3 linked regions of the Hoeflea sp. 108 genome follow. Each later gene encodes a partner of the first gene's protein in a complex. Links are inferred from orthologs where the notes say so. Each region holds a gene or a part of one and is shown on either strand. Other genes may lie near its edges.

The links. Proteins that work in one complex are often made in the same cells at the same time.
Region 2: the proteins of B015_RS0111295 (region 1) and pnp are in contact, whole or in part, in a cryo-EM structure (PDB 9QH0), measured with the Escherichia coli proteins. The link is inferred for Hoeflea sp. 108 from one-to-one orthologs.
Region 3: the proteins of B015_RS0111295 (region 1) and eno are in contact, whole or in part, in a solved structure (PDB 2FYM), measured with the Escherichia coli proteins. The link is inferred for Hoeflea sp. 108 from one-to-one orthologs.

Annotation. Positions count from the first base shown.
Region 1 is NZ_KB890024.1:2,306,719-2,310,206, reverse strand. The notes cover bases 3-3,420. They hold B015_RS0111295 (ribonuclease E/G), read left to right. Parts: upstream 3-379; coding sequence 380-3,220; downstream 3,221-3,420. Other genes in these bases: B015_RS0111290 (MucR family transcriptional regulator), read left to right, coding at 3,386-3,420. In the rest of the region: more of B015_RS0111290, read left to right, coding at 3,421-3,488. UniProt on the Escherichia coli protein: Endoribonuclease that plays a central role in RNA processing and decay. Required for the maturation of 5S and 16S rRNAs and the majority of tRNAs. Also involved in the degradation of most mRNAs.
Region 2 is NZ_KB890024.1:642,873-645,859, reverse strand. The notes cover bases 69-2,985. They hold pnp (polyribonucleotide nucleotidyltransferase), read right to left. Parts: upstream 2,643-2,985; coding sequence 495-2,642; downstream 69-494. Other genes in these bases: B015_RS0103155 (class I SAM-dependent methyltransferase), read right to left, coding at 69-239. Outside these bases: more of B015_RS0103155, read right to left, coding at 1-68. UniProt on the Escherichia coli protein: Involved in mRNA degradation. Catalyzes the phosphorolysis of single-stranded polyribonucleotides processively in the 3'- to 5'-direction. Also involved, along with RNase II, in tRNA processing.
Region 3 is NZ_KB890024.1:2,583,268-2,586,275, forward strand. The notes cover bases 69-3,006. They hold eno (phosphopyruvate hydratase), read right to left. Parts: upstream 2,206-3,006; coding sequence 931-2,205; downstream 69-930. Other genes in these bases: pdhA (pyruvate dehydrogenase (acetyl-transferring) E1 component subunit alpha), read right to left, coding at 69-297; B015_RS0112695 (septum formation initiator family protein), read right to left, coding at 471-800; B015_RS0112705 (PRC-barrel domain-containing protein), read right to left, coding at 2,626-2,991. Also shown: more of pdhA, read right to left, coding at 1-68. UniProt on the Escherichia coli protein: Catalyzes the reversible conversion of 2-phosphoglycerate (2-PG) into phosphoenolpyruvate (PEP). It is essential for the degradation of carbohydrates via glycolysis.

The sequences.
Region 1 (3,488 bases):
GGCCCTCATTGCAACAGAGATAAGTTCTCGGTGATCGAGTCGATTTTCGCAGGCGCCGGCTCGTGGCGGGGCCGTACCTGCGTCAGGAAAACGGCCGGACCTTCAGTTCCGCGCCGGCTCTGTAAGAGCAAAGTAGCTGGTCCGGATGTCCGGGCTTAGATTTGAAACAAGGTTCCGCAAGGTCACGCATTGGCCACATACGCAATCATGGACAGGTCCGCAGGTAACCGCGCCATCACGGCAGCGGGCGGCACCGCCATAGCGTTTCGGCAGCGACCGGCGGGCGCAAAATCATCCGGCACCCTTTCCTCAGCGCACTCACGGCGGCGGACGAGTTCCCGCACGCCGCGGCTGACGGTCGCCGGGAGGACACCAAATAATGCCCAACAAGATGCTAATAGACGCCTCCCACCCGGAGGAAACACGGGTTGTCGTAGTTCGCGGTAACCGTATCGAAGAATTCGATTTCGAATCGCAGGACAAGAAGCAGCTAAAAGGAAATATCTACCTCGCTCGCGTGACGCGGGTCGAACCTTCGCTTCAGGCCGCGTTCGTCGAATATGGCGGGAACCGTCACGGCTTCCTCGCTTTCAGTGAAATCCATCCCGACTACTACCAGATCCCGGTTGCCGACCGGCAGGCGCTGCTGCGCGCCGAGGCTGAAGAGGCCGAGGACGAAGACGACGACGAAAACGAAGGCGACGACAGCAAGGGCCAGGACCGCAACCGCGGCCGCCGCAGGCGTCGTGGCGGAAAGAATCGACGTAACGGCGACGAGCAGAAGGCCGAAGGCGGCGAGGACAATGCCGTCGCCTCCAGCGAAGATGGCGAATCGCACGCGTCGGACGACGAAGCTCATGACGACGCCGCCGACGCGGGCCAGGCCGTTGCCAACGACGACGGCAGCGAGCCCGACTCGATTGCAGCTTCGGTCGATGCCGAAGTGATCTCCGAGCCTGCGCCCGAGGCCGCCACCGAAAACGAGGATCGCGGCACGGTCGAGGAAGTCCATTCGGGACACCACGACGACCACGAAATCGAGTCGGTCGGCGCCGAAGATGCGATCGAGGAAGCGCGCGACCGCCGCAAGCCTGTGCGTCGTCACTACAAGATCCAGGAAGTCATCAAGCGTCGCCAGATCCTTCTGGTGCAGGTGGTCAAGGAAGAGCGCGGCAACAAGGGCGCTGCGCTGACGACCTATCTGTCGCTTGCCGGCCGCTATTCCGTGCTCATGCCGAACACCGCCCGCGGCGGTGGCATCTCGCGCAAGATCACCAATGCCCAGGATCGCAAGCGCCTCAAGGAAGTCGTTGCCGACCTTGAGGTGCCAAAGGGCATGGGCGTCATCCTGCGCACCGCAGGCGAGAGCCGCACCAAGGCCGAGATCAAGCGCGACTACGAATACCTGATGCGCCTGTGGGAAAATGTGCGGTCGCTGACCCTGCAGTCCACGGCCCCTGCCCTCGTCTATGAAGAAGGCAGCCTGATCAAACGTTCGGTGCGCGATCTCTACAACAAGGAGATCGACGAGATTCTCGTCGCCGGCGAGGACGGCTATCGCGAGGCCAAGGACTTCATGCGCATGCTCATGCCGAGCCATGCCAAGTCCGTGCAGCCCTATCGCGACAGCACGCCGATCTTCGCCCGCAACGGCATCGAGGCCCAGCTCGACAAGATGCTGCAGCCGCAGGTGACGCTGAAGTCCGGCGGCTACATCATCATCAATCAGACCGAGGCGCTGGTTTCGATCGACGTCAACTCCGGGCGCTCCACCAAGGAGCACTCGATCGAGGAGACGGCGCTCCACACCAATCTGGAAGCTGCCGAGGAAGTCGCGCGCCAGCTCAGGCTGCGCGACCTTGCCGGCCTGATCGTCATCGACTTCATCGACATGGAGGAGAACCGCAACAACCGTGCGGTCGAGAAGAAGCTCAAGGATTGCCTGAAGAACGACCGCGCCCGGATCCAGGTCGGCCGTATCTCGCATTTCGGTCTGATGGAGATGTCGCGCCAGCGCATCCGCGCCAGCGTGCTCGAATCGACGATGAAGCCGTGCCCGCATTGCGGCGGCACCGGCCATGTCCGGTCGGATTCGTCCATCGGCCTGCAGGTCGTCCGCGCCATCGAAGAGTTCCTGCTCAAGGACTCGCGCAGCCACATCACCGTCAAGACGCCGATGGCGACCGCGCTCTACGTGCTCAACCACAAGCGCGCGACGCTGGTCGAGCTTGAAACCCGTTTCGGCGTGACGATCACGCTCGAGGCGGACGAAAGCGTCGGCTCGCAGAACTACGCAATCTTCCGCGGCGCGATCGCCGAAAAGCCCGCCAACTTCGCTCTCCCCGTGATCGCACCGGCCTATGAGGAGCCGGAAGAGATCGAGGACGAGATCGTCGTCGAGGAGGAAGAGGAAGAAGAGGTCGTCGAGGCAGAGGCACAGCCGGCCCGTCAGCAGCAGCAGCCTTCCGCGCCTGCCGGAGAAGGCCACGACCGCAAGCGCCGCAAGCGCCGCCGCCGTCGCGGTGGCCGCGACCGCGATCAGGCAGCGCCGGCCGAGGCCGGCGCTGACAACGTTGTTGCAGTTGCAGCCGAAGGCGAAGCCGAGATCGTTGCGGACGCAGTTGCGGCCGACGAGCCTGCAGAGGCATCCGAGGCGGCTGCCGCCGAAGACAGCGGATCGAAGAAGCGTCGTCGCGGCAAGCGCGGCGGCAAGCGCAACCGCAAGGAAGACGGCGACGAGTTGAACGCTGTCGATGGCGACGAGGCCGAGACTTCGGAAGCGAGCGCCGAAGCAGTTGTCGTCGAAGCCGTGACGGTGGACGCCGTCGCGGAGGAAGCGGCAGCCGAACCGGTCGCAGAGGCGAAAGCCAAGAAGCCGCGCCGCACCGCCAAGGCGAAGAAGGCTGCCGAAGAAACCGTGGAGGCGCCGGCAACGGACGCTGCAAGCGACGCTGAACCGGAAGCCGACGCCAAGCCTGCGAAAAAGGCGGCCAAGCCGCGTGCACCGCGCCGCAAGGCAGCCGCGGCTCCCGCCGAAGCGCCTGTGGTGACGGACGAAGCACCGGCTGTGGCTGAAGAAGCGCCGGTTGCACCCAAGAAGGAGCCGGCAGTTGCGAAGGCTCCGGCCGAACCGGTCGTCACCTCGGCGGTCGAAGCCGACGCTGACGGCGAAGCCAAGCCCAAGAAGGGCGGCTGGTGGCAGCGTAAAAGCTTCTTCTGAACTAGCTAATATACTGAGATAAAAGACCCCGGCAGACAATTGTCTGACCGGGGTCACTAGTTTTTGAGATTATCTATCTTGCCGTCTGCTTGCTTTGCGCCGATATACGGCGCGGCGCATGAAAAGACTCATATATTACGGCACAATGCTAAAGAGGGACGGCCGATGACGAACGATAGCAAGATCGACATTTTAGGACTGACTGCCCACATCGTCAGCGCCTACGTGGAAAACAACAAAGTACCGGCCACCGGTCTTCCCGACCTCA
Region 2 (2,987 bases), 1.7 Mb from region 1 along the record:
ACCAGCGCCAGGTCGTAGCCTTCGCCTTCGGCGCGCTGCACGACATGGTGGCCGGCGGATTGCAGCGAAACGAAATGGGGCCGGAAGCCCTGCACCAGCGTGAGTTCGGCACCGAAACCTTCAGGCAACCTGAAGCCCGGCTCTGCACCGAGAAACAGCGCCCGCGTCCCCTTCCCCGGCAATGACAGGGCCTCGGCTTCGAATGGATAGAACAGGGTTTTCAGTGCATCGCGCGACATGGCCAATCCTTACACATCGTATTTCTCCGCGCCCCCCTGGCCTGCCGGCCATTTCGCCAATATCCAACGTGGCAATTGGCAAAGGACCGCCAACGCCGGAGTTCCTGATCTTCCCTTGCGAGGGAGATGGCCGGCAAGCCAGAGGCGGGCGCGAAGAAACGCCTAGCCCGCAAACCGCACTCCGTCCGGCCGCCTCAAAACGAAAACGGGCGCGACCTTCCGGTCACGCCCGCTTCATATCAGCAGTTCAGCCTATCAGGCGGCGGTTTCTTCGCCTTCGGCCTTCTTTTCCTTGGCAATTTCCTTGCCGGTCTCCTGGTCGACGACCTTCATCGACAGGCGGACCTTGCCGCGCTCATCGAAGCCCATCAGCTTGACCCAGACCTTGTCGCCTTCCTTGACCACGTCAGAGGTCTTGGCAACGCGGTCGTTGGCAAGCTGCGAGATGTGGACGAGGCCGTCGCGCGGGCCGAAGAAGTTCACGAAGGCGCCGAAGTCAGCGGTCTTGACGACCGTGCCTTCGTAGATTTCGCCGACTTCCGGCTCAGCCACGATGGTGTGGATCCACTTCTTGGCCGCCTCGATCTCCTTGGCGTTCGATGAAGCGATCTTGACCGTGCCGTCGTCCTCGATGTTGATCTTGGCGCCGGTCTTCTCGACGATCTCGCGGATGACCTTGCCGCCCGAGCCGATGACTTCACGGATCTTGTCGGTCGGGATGTGCATGACCTCGATGCGCGGAGCGAACTCGCCCAGTTCCTTGCGGCCTTCCGACAGAGCCTTCGACATTTCGCCGAGGATGTGCAGGCGGCCGTCCTTGGCCTGGCCGAGCGCGATGTTCATGATCTCTTCGGTGATACCGTCGATCTTGATGTCCATCTGCAGCGCGGTGATGCCGTTGGTCGTGCCGGCCACCTTGAAGTCCATGTCGCCGAGGTGATCCTCGTCGCCCAGGATGTCGGACAGGACAGCGAAACGCTCACCTTCCTTGATCAGGCCCATGGCGATGCCGGCAACCGGCTTCTGCAGCGGAACGCCGGCATCCATCAGCGCCAGCGAGGTGCCGCAGACGGTGGCCATCGACGACGAGCCGTTCGACTCGGTGATCTCGGAGACGACGCGCAGCGTGTAGGGGAACTGCTCGGCGGCCGGCAGCATCGGGCGGACAGCGCGCCAAGCGAGCTTGCCGTGGCCGATTTCGCGACGGCCGGGCGAACCCATGCGGCCGGTCTCACCGACCGAGTAGGGCGGGAAGTTGTAGTGGAGGAGGAACTTCTCCTTGTACATGCCGGTCAGCGAGTCGACATACTGCTCGTCTTCGCCGGTGCCGAGCGTGGCAACGACCAGCGCCTGGGTCTCGCCGCGGGTGAACAGCGACGAACCGTGGGTGCGCGGCAGGACGCCGACTTCGGAGACGATCGCGCGGACCGTCGACAGGTCACGGCCGTCGATGCGCGAACCGGTGTCGAGGATGTTCCAGCGCACGATCTTGGCCTGGAGTTCCTTGAACACGGTGGCGACCTTGTCGGCCGACCACTTCGGAGCTTCTTCGCCTTCAGCGGCGAAAGCAGCCTTGACCTTGGCCTTGACCGCGTCGACCGCGGCGTAGCGGGCCTGCTTGTCGGTGATCTTGTAGGCGTCGCGCAGCTCGCCCTCGACGATCTTCAGCATCTCGGCTTCGAGATCGGAATAGTCGGGCGCGGTGAAATCGCGCGGGTCCTTGGCAGCCACTTCGGCCAGCTTGATGATGGCATCGATGACCGGCTGGAAGCCCTTGTGGCCAAACATGACGGCGCCGAGCATGACGTCTTCAGCCAGCTCCTGGGCTTCCGACTCGACCATCAGCACGGCAGCGTCGGTGCCGGCGACAACGAGGTCGAGCTTGGATTCCCGCATCTCGTCGATGTGCGGGTTGAGCACGTATTCGCCGTTGATGTAGCCGACGCGGGCGCCGCCGATCGGGCCCATGAAGGGCACGCCCGAGAGCGTCAGCGCTGCCGAGGTGGCAACGATCGACAGGATGTCGGGATCGTTCTCGAGGTCGTGCTGGACGACGGTGACGACGATCTGGGTGTCGTTCTTGTAGCCGTCGGCGAACAGCGGACGGATCGGGCGGTCGATCAGGCGGGAGACCAGGGTCTCCTTCTCGCTCGGACGTCCTTCACGCTTGAAGTAGCCACCCGGGATCTTGCCAGCGGCGTAGGTCTTTTCCTGGTAATTGACGGTCAGCGGGAAGAAATCGAAGCCCGGCTTCGGCTCCTTGGCCGAGACGACGGTGGCGAGAACAACGGTTTCGCCGTAGGTGGCGAGAACGGCAGCGTCAGCCTGGCGGGCGATCTTGCCGGTCTCGAGGATGAGCGGACGGCCGCCCCATTCGATTTCAACTTTGTGGTGATTGAACATGTTCTGTCCTTCGTAGCGGGAAAGGCCAGACACCGCTTGCGGCGCCCCTTTCCCTGGCTGTTTGACGCGAGGTCCCGGAAAGCCATGTGGCCTTCCCTGGGGTTGCGCGCCTGCTTCGGTTTGGCCAGCCACGGGCAAGACAACAAGAAGCTCGGCACCCATGCTTGCCGCTGATAAGCGGCTGGCCGAACGTCCTGCAATCCTGCCCCATGACCGTCCACGGGTGGTTCGGGCGCGTCATCATGGCGCTCCGGAACCGTTTTCGGTGCGACCATGCCCTGTGGCCTGGCCGGACCGATGGACCGCCGGATCGGCAGCCCGAATGCACGACCGGCGGGCTCCCTG
Region 3 (3,008 bases), 280 kb from region 1 along the record:
GGCAAGCATGTGGCCGTGGTCGCGATAGGCGGTGATCATCTGGTCGCCTTCGATCAGCGACATCTGCAGGCCGGTGACGACCGCTTCCTGACCGATATAGAGGTGACAGAAGCCGCCGATGAAGCCCATGCCGTAGAGCTGGCCGGCCTTTTCCTCGAAGCGGCGGATGAGCAGCATCTCGCGATAGGCGGAGAGCTCCTGCTCCTTGGTGAAGTCGACCGGCTTGGGCGTTACCGGTGTAGACGATCTTGAATCTGATTTCGTTTTGGCAGGCGCTTTTTTGGCGGCGGTGGCCATGCATCACTCCCTAGTGGCGTCTCTTTGCGGACATTGAGGAGATCATGCATTGTCTCTCCTCTCCATGACCAAACGCTAGCATGGGGAGTGACGCTGCGCCATGCGGAAAAATGCATAGCAGGCATGCGGTTAAGCGCCTAAATTTGTTGAATTTCTTGTTGATTAACTGGAATTCAGTTAATCGCACCGCCGAGCGGACGCATGATGGTCAGCTCATCTGCATGGGAGACATTGAGCGCGTTGCGCGCCTGTTCGTCAAGCATGTCCTTCTCGAGCGTGCCGTCATGCAGCATGCGAACGCGCCGCTCGACCTCCAGGCGATGACCGCGAACCGCATCGAGCCGGCCTTGCAGCTCGCCTGCCCGCGCTTCGAGCCTGTACTTGGAATAGATGCCGAATTCGCCGTGATAGGCATGGAAGCCGAAATAGCTGAAGAACATCGCAGCAAGCGCCGGAACGATCAGCCGCCCGGTGTTTCTCTGCTTATGATGGCGTGTCCACATGGCTCGACCCTCTCTCACGCTCTTGTCGCTCCATTGTGCTTAATGGAGGGTTACGCAAGCGCGATCCGGGAAGACGGAGAGACAAAAAAGGCGGGGCAAGCCCCGCCTTTCGACATTGATGAAGCGAGCTTCAGCCGCGCAGGATCGACCTGCCTGCGTAGCGCGCCTGCTTGCCCAGTTCTTCCTCGATGCGGATGAGCTGGTTGTACTTGGCGGTACGGTCCGAACGGGCGAGCGAGCCGGTCTTGATCTGGCCGCAGTTGGTGGCAACCGCCAGGTCGGCGATGGTCGAATCCTCGGTTTCGCCAGAGCGGTGCGACATGACGGCGGTGTAGCTCGCCTTGTGTGCGGTCTCGACGGCGTCGAGCGTCTCGGTCAGCGAGCCGACTTGGTTGACCTTGACCAGGATCGAATTGGCGACGCCCATCTTGATACCGTCGCGCAGGCGGGCCGAATTGGTGACGAACAGGTCGTCGCCGACCAGCTGCACCTTGTCGCCGCAGATGTCGGTCAGGTACTTCCAGCCTTCCCAGTCGTCCTCGGCCATGCCGTCCTCGATCGAGATGATCGGATAGTCGGCAGCCAGCTTGGCAAGGTACTTGGCCTGCGCCTTGGGATCGCGGGTCTTGCGCTCGCCTTCATAGACATAGGCGCCGTCCTTGAAGAACTCAGTGGCCGCGCAGTCGAGCGCCAGTGCCACGTCTTCGCCCGGCTTGAAACCGGCCTTCTCGATCGAGGCCATGACGAAGTCGAGAGCAGCCTGGGCGCTCTTGAGATTCGGCGCGAAACCACCCTCGTCGCCGACATTGGTGTTGTGACCGGCGTCCTTCAGACCCTTCTTCAGGGTGTGGAAGATTTCCGAGCCCCAGCGCACGGCGTCACGCAGCGAAGGCGCGCCGATCGGCATGATCATGAATTCCTGAAAGTCGATCGGATTGTCTGCATGCGCGCCGCCGTTGATGATGTTCATCATCGGCACCGGCAGGACGCGGGCGTTCGGGCCGCCGACATAACGGTAGAGCGGCAGGCCCGACGACTCGGCCGCGGCCTTGGCAACCGCAAGCGACACGCCGAGGATGGCGTTGGCGCCGAGACGGCTTTTGTTGGGCGTGCCATCCAGCTCGATCATGGTCTGGTCGATATGGATCTGGTGCTCGGCTTCCATGCCGCCGATCGCCTCGAACAACTCGCCGTTGACGGCTTCCACGGCGCGCTCGACGCCCTTGCCGAGATAGCGTGGGCCACCGTCACGCAGTTCCATTGCCTCATGGGCGCCGGTCGAAGCGCCTGACGGCACGGCCGCACGGCCCATCGAGCCGTCTTCGAGAACCACGTCCACCTCGACGGTGGGATTGCCACGGCTGTCGAGAATCTCGCGGCCGACGATATCGATGATTGCTGTCATAAGAGGCATCCCCGGGAGCTGATCGCAGAATGGATCGGTTGGATTTCCGCGCCCGTCTTAGCCAAAGCAGACAAAAAGGCAATCGCGTGGGTCGAAATATCACGTTGCGTAAGCCGCGATTCACTTTCAGCAAAGCGCTGTCACGATTTTTCATCTGAACAGGCAGGCAAAACCCGACACTTTCGGGTAAGTTCGCTGCGCGCGGGGCGAAACAGAGGGAGTTTCGCCATGACCGAGTTGAGTGGTATCCTGAGTTTGTTCTTCATCGCAGCCGCATTCCTGACCTCTTGCGACAGCCAACCGCCCACACTGGGCAAGTCGCATGTGAGAATGCTCACGACCGAGAGATAGGTGCGCCGCCTCTGGACAAAGAAAGCCCCGCATTTTGCGGGGCTTTCTTTTTCTCGCTCGAGCCGCCGGTCAATGCCAGTAAGGCTTCACTCGGTAATGCAGGAAAGCGGCATCGCGAGCCGCCCGGCCGTCATCCTGGGTCAGTTCGCTGACCGAATAGGCAGGAGCCGCCTTGAGCTGGTCGACGGAGAACGGCACGACATAGCCGCCCCGTGTCTTGTCGTAACCGAGCGCCGGCCAGGGAACGGCATGGTACTTCTCGCCCATCCCGAGGAAGCCGCCGAACCCGACGACAGCGAACATGATGCCGTTCGACGTCTTGTCGAGCATCACGTCCTCGATCGTGCCGATGGTCTCGCCGGCGGAATTGTAGACGCTGGTGCCGATGACCCGCGATGCGGGAATGGCCTGGGTATGGCCGGTGACAGTCGTCATGGTCCTGCTCCTGTTGT